2 regions of the Halomonas sp. PAMB 3232 genome follow, and region 1 is predicted to be linked to the other one. Evidence: predicted binding sites of a transcription regulator. Region 1 holds the regulator's gene; the other holds the start of a gene.
What was found. Region 1 encodes LexA, which represses DNA repair genes until DNA is damaged. Its sites were predicted from a motif close to TACTGTNTANNTANACAGTA; they were not measured.

Region 2: recA (recombinase RecA) is a predicted target of LexA. The motif match lies at 3,335-3,354, and genes of this name have one in related genera.

What each region holds. Positions count from the first base shown of each region.
Region 1 is NZ_CP134865.1:2,060,218-2,065,281, reverse strand. It holds gene purU (formyltetrahydrofolate deformylase) at 153-1,007, shown strand; gene lexA (transcriptional repressor LexA) at 1,202-1,876, opposite strand; gene RN346_RS09410 (TetR/AcrR family transcriptional regulator) at 2,094-2,771, shown strand; gene RN346_RS09405 (L,D-transpeptidase) at 2,749-3,267, shown strand; gene nagZ (beta-N-acetylhexosaminidase) at 3,341-4,351, shown strand; gene RN346_RS09395 (hypoxanthine-guanine phosphoribosyltransferase) at 4,446-5,024, shown strand; gene RN346_RS09390 (pyruvate, water dikinase regulatory protein) at 5,045-5,064, opposite strand, start outside.
Region 2 is NZ_CP134865.1:814,385-819,448, reverse strand. It holds gene alaS (alanine--tRNA ligase) at 1-1,584, opposite strand, end outside; gene RN346_RS03805 (regulatory protein RecX) at 1,744-2,229, opposite strand; gene recA (recombinase RecA) at 2,254-3,315, opposite strand; gene RN346_RS03795 (CinA family protein) at 3,469-3,942, opposite strand; gene mutS (DNA mismatch repair protein MutS) at 4,111-5,064, shown strand, end outside.

The DNA.
Region 1 (5,064 bases):
AGACTTTAACTATACGGTAAGGCGGGGGCGGCTAACAATCCTGGCAGTGTTCCCGATCGCCGCTTGCGCTACACTAACGCCCCCCAAGGCCTCAACGGTTCTTGACGACCCCGTCGGGTCGCGTCTTCGAAACGTGTATCAAGAGTGTATTCATGTCGCATTATTACCGTTTAGTGGTTTCCTGCCCCGATCAGGTAGGCATCGTGGCGCGCGTGTCGAGCTTCATCGCTCAGCACGGCGGCTCCATCACCGAGGCGAGCCAGCACTCGGATCTGCAAACGGGCCGATTTTTCATGCGCTACGAGATTCTCGCCGACTCCATCGGCATGAGCGCGGCCGAGCTCGAACAGGCGTTTGCGCCCATCGCCAACGCGTTTTCGATGCAGTGGGCGCTGGTCGATACCCAAAAGCGGCGCCGGGTCGTGATCATGGTGTCGAAAGAGTCCCACTGCCTGGTCGATCTGCTCTACCGCTGGCAGGCTGGCGAGCTCGACTGCGACATCGTGGGCATCATCTCCAACCACCCGGACATGCGCGCGCTAAGCGAGTGGTACGGGATCGATTATCACCACATCGCGGTCGACCCCAGCGACAAGCAGCCCGCGTTCGATGCGGTGCAGCGCCAGGTCGAGGCGCTCGAGGCGGACTGCATCGTGCTGGCGCGCTACATGCAGATTTTGCCGCCGGCGCTCTGTAGCCAATACGCCGGCCAGATCATCAACATCCACCACAGCTTTTTGCCGTCGTTTGCCGGTGCCAAGCCCTATCACCAGGCGTTCGAGCGCGGCGTGAAGCTGATCGGCGCGACCTGCCACTACGTGACCGAAGAGCTCGACGCCGGCCCGATCATCGAACAAGACATCCACCGCGTCAGCCACTGTCACACGCCCACGGATCTGGTGCGCTTTGGCCGCGACGTGGAGAAGTCCGTGCTCGCCCGCGGGCTCAGGTGGCACCTGGAAGATCGCGTGCTGATCGACGACAACAAGACGGTCGTCTTCAACTAAAAAACGGGGCACGAAAGTGCCCCGTTTTTAGTTTATAAGCTTGAGGATGACAATACGGGCCGCCGTGCCGGGCTGACCGTAGCGAGGGTCTTTCGCCATGGATGGCGAAAGTAGCGCCCAGGGAAGGGTTCACAGCGCCCTCGCGCAGGGTTGCCCGGCACCGCCACATTTCCCTGTCTCAATCGATAGGTCAATTAACCCAGCGCTTGGCCACTGCCCCCGCGAATCACGCCAACGCCGACACCTTCGATATCGAGCTGCTGGGTGCGAAGATCGATTTCGATCGGAGCGAAATCGCTGTTCTCGGCGTGCAGCGTGACCTGGTGGCCGTCGCGGCGAAAACGCTTGACGGTGACTTCGTCCTCGAGGCGCGCCACGACGATCTGGCCGTCGCGTACCCGCTCGGTGCGGTGTACCGCCAGCAGGTCGCCTTCCAGAATGCCGATATCCTTCATCGACAGCCCGCGTACGCGCAGCAGGTAGTCGGCCTTCGGCGTGAAATACTCCGCCGGCAGCGGGCAGTAACGATCGATGTGTTCGGCGGCCAGAATCGGGCTGCCCGCGGCCACTTCGCCGATGATCGGCAGCCCCTGGGTCGCGGATTCGACGCTGTCGCTGGCTTCAGCGGCGGATTCCGCTGCTTCCACCCCTTCCTGATTTGGCAGGCGGATGCCGCGGGAGGTGTGGCGAATGATACGGATGGCGCCCTTGCGCTCGAGCGCGCGCAGGTGCTCTTCGGCCGCGTTGGGTGAGCGAAAGCCCAGCGCTTTGGCGATTTCGGCGCGGGTGGGTGGGTAGCCGTACTCGTTCATGGTCTTCACGATAAAATCGAATACGTGCTGCTGACGAACGGTAAGAGGACGAGGCATGGCTGACTCCAGGGTAAAAGGTAACTATAAAAAATGACTTAAATATATGTGTTTAAGTATACAGTATGTTCCTCTGTCCAGTATATGACTCAAGCCACGGATTATAAAGCCGTTCGCCCTTAAAAGAGGGCATATCAGGGTTTCGCACGATTGAGCCCGGCGTTTTAATGACCTACTATTTCGCGATGTTTTAAACACTCGTTTTCTGGAGGGCGCCATGGCGCAGTCTGATACCGTCACGCGTATTCTGGATACGGCGGAGGTGCTGTTCGCCGAGCGTGGCTTTGCAGAGACCTCTCTGCGCAACATCACCAGCAAGGCGCGGGTGAACCTGGCGGCGGTGAACTACCACTTCGGTTCGAAAAAGGCGCTGATTCAGGCGGTGTTTGCGCGCTATCTCGACCCCTTCAGCCAACGCTTTCACGAAGCGCTGGATGAGCTGCACGCCCGCTATGGTGATGACGAGATTCCTCTGGAAGTACTGCTCGAAACCATGGCCACGACGGTGTTGACCGTGCCGGCCGAGCGCAACAGCTTGAAAGTGTTCATGCGCCTGCTGGGGCTCGCCTACAGTCAGGCTCAGGGCCACCTTCGCCGCTATATCCAGGAGCAGTACGGCGATGTCTTCACTCGCTTTGTCGAGCTCGTTCGCCGCGCCACACCCGGCCTGCCCGACGCCGAGCGCTTCTGGCGGCTGCACTTCATGCTCGGCACGGTGATCTTCACGCTCTCCGGGCTCGATGCGCTGCGCGACATCGCGGCCAAGGAGTACAACGAGCAGGTCTCGGTACGTGATCTGGTGCGCCGACTGCGCCCGGTGGTCGTTGCCGCCATGAACGCGCCGCTTCCCCCGGCGATCGAGGAGGCTCATCATGGCCACGCCCATTCTGGCTGAGCTGCCGCCAACCGAGGCGCCATGGCTTGAAATCGACCTCACCGAGCAGCGCCTTCGCGCCTGGCAGGGAACGCGGGTGGTTCACGAATGCTCGGTGTCGTCCGGTGCAAACGGGGTGGGGCAACACGAAGGCAGCGGCCAGACGCCTGGCGGCTGGCACTACGTGCGCGCCTCGATCGGCCAGGGCCTGCCGGAAAACGCGGTGTTTCGCGGGCGCCGCTTTACCGGTGAAGTTTTTAGTCCCACTTTGGGTGAACAAAATCCTGATCGTGACTGGATTTTGACGCGTATTCTTTGGCTCTGCGGGCTCGAGCCCGGGGTCAACCGTGGCGGATCCGTCGACTCCCAACGCCGCTATATCTATCTGCACGGCACTCCGCCACATGAGCCCATGGGCGTTGCGGCCTCCCACGGCTGTGTGCGCCTGAGAAATCAGGACCTGCTGTGGGTATTCGAGGTCGCCGTGCCGGGTACGCCGGTTTGGCTTCATACCTGACCCACGACCCGCCGGTTTTGTTTGAGCGCGGCGATCGACTAGAATGAGCGACCGTTTTGCTGGATAGATGCCGATGACGCAACCGCTTGGCCCGGTCATGCTCGACCTCGAAGGGCCCTTTATCACGCGCGCCGAAAAAGCGCTTCTGGCCGATACCGCCGTGGGCGGGGTGATCCTGTTTGCACGCAACGTCGAAAGCGCCGAGCAGGTCAGCGCACTGTGCCAGGACATACGCCGCATTCGACCCGATCTGCTGCTCGGTATCGACCAGGAGGGCGGTCGTGTCCAGCGCATCAAATCCGGCGTGACGCGCCTGCCCGCCATGGCGCGTATCGGCGAGCTCTACGCCGAAGACCCGGAGCAGGGCGGGCAGCTGGCAAGCGACACCGGCTGGCTGTTGGGCATGGAAATGGCCGCCTGCGGGCTCGACCTGAGCTTCGCGCCGGTGCTCGATGTGGAGAGCGGAGTGTCGAGCGTGATCGGCGATCGCAGCTTCAGCGACAACCCGGAGCACGTCGCCGCGCTCGGCGCTCGCTTCATCCACGGCCTCCACGAGGCGGGCATGGCCGCCATCGGCAAGCACTTTCCCGGCCACGGCGGCATCGAAGCCGACACCCACGTGACGCTTGCCGAAGATTCCCGCTCCCTTGCTGCGCTCAAGGCCCGGGATCTGTTGCCATTTACCCGCCTGGCCTCGCAGCTCGACGGCGTCATGCCCGCTCACGTGGTGTATTCGGCGTTCGATCCGCGCCCGGCGGGCTTCTCTCCCGCCTGGCTTGGGATGCTTAGAGAATCGCTCGGTTTCAAGGGCGCCATCTTTTCTGATGATCTCACCATGGCCGGGGCCCACGTAGCGGGCAGCCCCGTCGATCGCGCCCAGGCGGCGCTGGCCGCGGGCTGCGACATGCTTTTGGTATGCAACGACCGCGACGCCGCGCTCGAGGTGGTAGGTCACTGCCAGGCGCTTGGCAACAAGCGCATCGGCAAGTTGCGCTACGCCCGCGCGCGGCCGGATCTCAAGGCGCTGTCCGCGCTCAAGCGCTGGCGCCGCACGAATGCAAGGCTTGGCGAGCTAGTCGATTAACACACGGCGCGCCCAACTCGACACCTCTTTAGACTCTCGAAGCGCGGGCGGCTGATCGCGCTTCGTTTTTTTGCTACCGCTACCGGAGCCCATGATGGCCAAACTCGATAAAGAAGCGCTCGAATCATTGGATTCGATGCGCGAACTGATGGATAACGCCGACTGCCTGATCACCCAGGCCCAGGTCGAAGAGGCGCTGGACCGCATGGCAGAGGCCATTACCGCGGATTTGGGCGACAAGCTGCCGGTTTTTTACTGCGTGATGAACGGCGGTCTGATCACCACCGGCCACCTGCTGACGCGTCTGGGCTTTCCGCTGGAAGTGGATTACCTGCACGCCACGCGCTATCGCAACGAGCTGCGCGGCGGCGAGCTTTTCTGGCGCGTCTCGCCGGAGGTGCCGATGGCCGGGCGTCACGTGGTGATCATCGACGATATTCTCGATGAAGGCGCCACGCTCGCCGCGATTTTGAAGTATTGCGAAGAGGCCCAGGCGGCCAGCGTCACGACCGCGGTGCTGGTCGATAAAAAGCACGATCGCAAGGCCGTGCCCGGGCTCAAGGCGGACTACTGTGGCCTGGAGGTGGCGGACCGCTATGTGTTCGGCTTTGGCATGGATTACAAGGGCTACTGGCGCAACGCCCCGGGCATCTTTGCGCCCAAGGGCCTTTGAGGCGTTTTTGATCGTACTGTTTAACGGGGTGAGAAGCGCC
Region 2 (5,064 bases), 1.2 Mb from region 1:
TTCGACCATCACGCCCTGGTGCAGGTGGTGGCCGCTCTGCTTCTGGGTATCGGTGACCTGAAAGCGCCCGCCGTCGACGTGCAGGTAGCCGGTGTCGCCCACCTGGCCGCCGGACTCGCCGTAGAACGGCGTGCGATCCAGCACCACGATCCCCTTCTGCCCTGCCTCGAGCGCGGCCAGCGCGTTGCCTTCGGTATCGAGTAGCGCCGTCACCTGGGCGTCGTCGGCTAAAAGCTCGTACCCGGTGAAGTCGGTGGCGCCTTCGAGCTCGATGTTGGCGCTGTAGTCGGCGCCGAACTGGCTCGCCGCGCGGGCGCGCTCACGCTGGGCCTCGAGCTCGCGCTGGAAACCCGCTTCATCGAGTGTGACGCCGCGCTCGCGGCAGACGTCCGCGGTCAAATCGAAGGGGAAACCGTAGGTGTCGTAGAGCTTGAACACGGTCTCGCCGGGCAGCGTGTCGCCGTCGAGATTCTCCAGCGCTTCGGTCAGAAGCCCCATGCCATGATCCAGCGTGCGGGCGAACTGCTCCTCTTCTTTCAGCAGCACTCGGGCGATCTGCGCGCTCGACTCGCGAAGCTCCGGGTAGGCGTCGCCCATCTCCGCATCCAGCGCCTCGACCAGCTCATGGAAGAACGTTCCCGTGGCGCCAAGCTTGTGGCCGTGGCGTACCGCGCGGCGAATGATCCGGCGCAGGACGTAGCCGCGCCCTTCGTTGGAGGGCAGCACGCCGTCGGCGATCAAGAACGCGCAGGAACGGATGTGGTCGGCGATGACGCGAAGCGACGGTGCCTCGAGATCATGGGAGCCGGTGGCCTGCGCGGCCGCTTTCAGCAGGTTCTGGAACAGGTCGATCTCGTAGTTGGAGTGCACGCCCTGCATGACCGCCGCAACACGCTCAAGCCCCATGCCGGTGTCGATCGAAGGCTTGGGCAGCGGATGCAACGTGCCCTCGGCGTCACGGTCGAACTGCATGAAGACCAGGTTCCAGATCTCGATGTAGCGGTCGCCGTCTTCCTCCGGGCTTCCGGGCGGCCCGCCCCAAACGTCAGCGCCGTGATCGAAAAATATTTCCGAGCTCGGCCCGCACGGGCCGGTATCGCCCATCTGCCAGAAATTGTCCTCGTCCAGACGCGAGAAGCGCTCGGGGTCGATGCCGATCTCCTCTTTCCAGATCTTTTCGGCCTCGTCGTCGCTGATATGCACGGTGACCCAAAGCTTCTCCTTTGGAAGGCCCAGGGTGTCGGTCAGAAACGTCCAGGCAAAGCGGATGGCATCACGCTTGAAGTAGTCGCCGAAGCTGAAGTTGCCCAGCATCTCGAAAAACGTGTGGTGGCGCGCGGTGTAACCGACGTTGTCCAGGTCGTTGTGCTTGCCACCGGCGCGCACGCAGCGCTGGGCCGAGGTGGCGCGCACGTAGGGGCGCGGGTCGCGGCCCAGAAAAACGTCCTTGAACGGCACCATGCCGGCGTTGGTGAACAAAAGCGTTGGGTCGTTGCCGGGCACCAGCGAGCTGGTGGGAACCACGGTGTGTCCGTGCTCTTCGAAATAGGAGAGGAAGGCCTGCCTGATCGCTGCGCTTTTCATAGGGGTTCCGTGACAATGAAGCGTGATGCCCCGGGGCGCTATCGCCGCCACCCTGGGAGCCGCAAAACATCCATTATAACGAAGTTGTCACGCGACTAAAGCCACGAAGCGCTGGCGTCTTACAAGCAGTGCGATGGGTGAAGGAATTACAGGTGCGGTTTAGTCGGAAAGCGTGGAGAGCGCGTAGCGAATCTGCTCGAAGTCGAAGCCGCGCTGAGCCAGAAAGCGCTCGCGTTTGGCGCGCTCTTTGGGGGGCACAAAACGCTCGCCCGAAGGCGCCCCGGACGTGCGAAAGCGCCGCTGTAGCGTTTCAGCCGCCAGTTCGAACCAGTCGATGCGCTCCTGCTCGGCGACCGCGTTAATCGCCTGCGTTTGGGCCTCGCCTCTGATGCCACGGCGACCAAGCTCCATTTTGATGCGCATGGGCCCCTGGCCTCGCAGCACCCGCGAGCGTACGAAACTTTCGCTGAAGCGGTCGTCGTTTTGAAGCCCCTGCTCCTCGAGGGCGTCGAGGCATTCGAGGATATCGGCCTCCTCGAACGTCTTTTGCGCAAGCTTTTCATGGAGCTCGGCGCGGGAGTACTCGCGCCGGGCCAGTAGATCGATGGCGACCCCGCGCGGGGTCGCGTTACCGGCGCCAAACATGGCTCTCTCCGCAGGGACGGACGATTAGATCAGGCTATCTTCGCCGTCCGCGTCATCCGCAGCGGCGACCTCTTCTTCTTTTTTGGGCTCGGCCTTGGCCAGCAGCTGATCGCGAATCTGGCTCTCGATCTCTTCCATGATTTCCGGATGCTCTTCCAGGTACTGGGACGCATTGGCCTTGCCCTGACCGATCTTGCTGCCCTTGTAGCTGTACCAGGCGCCGGCCTTGTCGACCAGATTGCACTGCACGCCCAGATCGATCACTTCGCCGGCGTGGTAGATGCCCTTGCCGTAGAGAATCTGGAACTCGGCCTGGCGGAAAGGCGGCGCGACCTTGTTCTTCACGACCTTCACGCGGGTTTCGTTACCGGTGACCTCGTCGCCGGTTTTCACCGAGCCGGTGCGGCGAATGTCCAGACGCACGCTCGAGTAGAACTTCAGCGCGTTACCGCCGGTGGTGGTTTCGGGGCTGCCGAACATGACGCCGATTTTCATGCGGATCTGGTTGATGAAGACGACCAGGCAGTTGGCGTTCTTGATGTTGCCGGTGATCTTGCGCAGCGCCTGAGACATCAAGCGCGCCTGCAGACCCACGTGGGCGTCGCCCATTTCGCCTTCGATCTCGGCGCGCGGGGTGAGGGCCGCCACGGAGTCGATGATGATGACGTCGACACCGCCGGAGCGCACCAGCATGTCGGTGATCTCGAGCGCCTGTTCACCGGTGTCCGGCTGGGAGACCAGCAGGTCATCCAGGTTGATGCCGAGCTTTTCCGCGTAGCTTGGGTCGAGCGCGTGCTCGGCGTCCACGAACGCGCACACCTTGCCCTGTTTCTGCGCCTGAGCGATGACCGACAGCGTCAGCGTGGTCTTGCCCGAGGACTCCGGGCCGAAGATTTCGACGACCCGCCCGTAGGGCAGACCGCCAATGCCGAGCGCGATGTCGAGTCCTAATGATCCGGTCGATACCGACGGCATGACCACGCGCGGCGCATCGCCCAGACGCATGACGGTGCCCTTGCCGAACTGACGATCGATCTGGCTGAGCGCGGCGTTCAGTGCTTTGGTACGGTTTTCATCTTGAGCCATGTAAAGCGTCCTCGTAACAACCTGTATAATTAGCCAGTATTATGCCAAATATTGGCCGCAAAACCTATCCCTGTCGCGCTATTTATTTCCGCAGCACCCCGGCTATCAGTTCGCTCTCAAAGCGCTGACAGCAGTGCTTTTTGCCCGAGTGCGCTAGCGCGAAAGGCGCAGGATCAACGCGATCAGCGCCTCGCGCACCGCCTGCTCACGCACCGCTTGCCGGTCGCCGGGAAACATGAAGCGCTGGGCGCGCTGTTCGCGCTCGCTGCCCACACTTAGCCACACGAGCCCCACGGGCTTTTCCGCGCTGCCGCCGCCGGGCCCGGCCACGCCGCTCACCGCCACGCCAAGCTGTGCGCCGCTTTCACGACACGCCCCGCGCACCATCTCGTTCACCACCGCCTCGCTCACCGCACCATGGGCGTCGAGCGTTTGTTGGGCCACGCCCAAAAGCCGGGTCTTGGCCGCGTTGGAGTAGGTCACCAATCCGGTTTCGAAATAGGCGGAGCTGCCCGCCGCCGAGGTGATCATTGAGGCGATGCCGCCCCCGGTGCAGGACTCTGCCGTGGTCAGCGTGACGTTCTGGGCCACGCAGAGCTTGCCCAGGCGCTTGGCAAGCAGCGCCATATCGAGATTTTTCAAGCCGGATACGTCAGCCACCTTGCAGACTCCTTCATGTCAGCGCTGTGTTCAGCGTAGAATACTGCGTTTGTGTTGCCTATAGAACCAACACACGGAACTCGAACACCGCCCACGGTCAGGCCTTGCCGTGGGCCACGCCAAGCCAGGACGTCCATGTCACAAAGCCCCGCGCATACGCCCATGATGGCGCAGTATCTGAAGATCAAACGCGACCACCCGGAAGTGCTGCTTTTCTACCGGATGGGGGATTTTTACGAGCTGTTCTTCGACGATGCCCGCCGCGCCGCGGCGCTTTTGGATATCACCTTGACCGCCCGCGGCCAAAGCGGCGGCAAGCCGATCCCCATGGCTGGCGTCCCTTACCATAGCGCCGAGGGCTATCTTGCTCGGCTGGTCGCCGCCGGCGAGTCCGTGGCGATTTGCGAGCAGATCGGCGACCCGGCGACCAGCAAGGGCCCGGTGGAGCGCCAGGTGGTGCGCATCGTCACCCCAGGCACGCTGCACGATGAGGCGCTGCTCGACGCCCGACGCGATAACGTCCTGGTCGCGCTCGCCCCGGGCCGCGATCGCTTTGGTCTTGCCTGGCTCGAACTCTCCAGCGGGCGCTTCAACGTGCTCGAGGTAGAAAGCGAAGCGGAGATGCTCGCCGAGCTGACCCGCCTGGCGCCGGCGGAGCTTTTGGTGCCTGAAAACCTGACGCTGCCGGAGGCCTGGTCGCAAAAGCGCAGCCTGCGCCGCCAGGGCGAGTGGCTGTTCGATTTAGACAGCGCCAACCGGAGCCTGTGTGATCAGTTTCAGGTGCAGGATCTGCGCGGCTTCGGCTGCGCGCACCTTTCCACGGCGCTCATCGCTGCCGGCGTTTTGGTCGATTACGCCCGCGACACCCAGCGCTCGCGCCTGCCCCACGTCACCGCCATCACTGTCGAGAATCGCGACGACGCCGTCGTCATCGACGGTGCCAGCCGGCGTAACCTGGAGATCGACACCAACCTTGCCGGCAGCACCGACAATACGCTGGCGAGCGTGCTCGATACCTGCGCCACGCCGATGGGCTCGCGGCTCTTGAAGCGCTGGCTCAACCGCCCGCTGCGCCAGATCGAGCTGGTT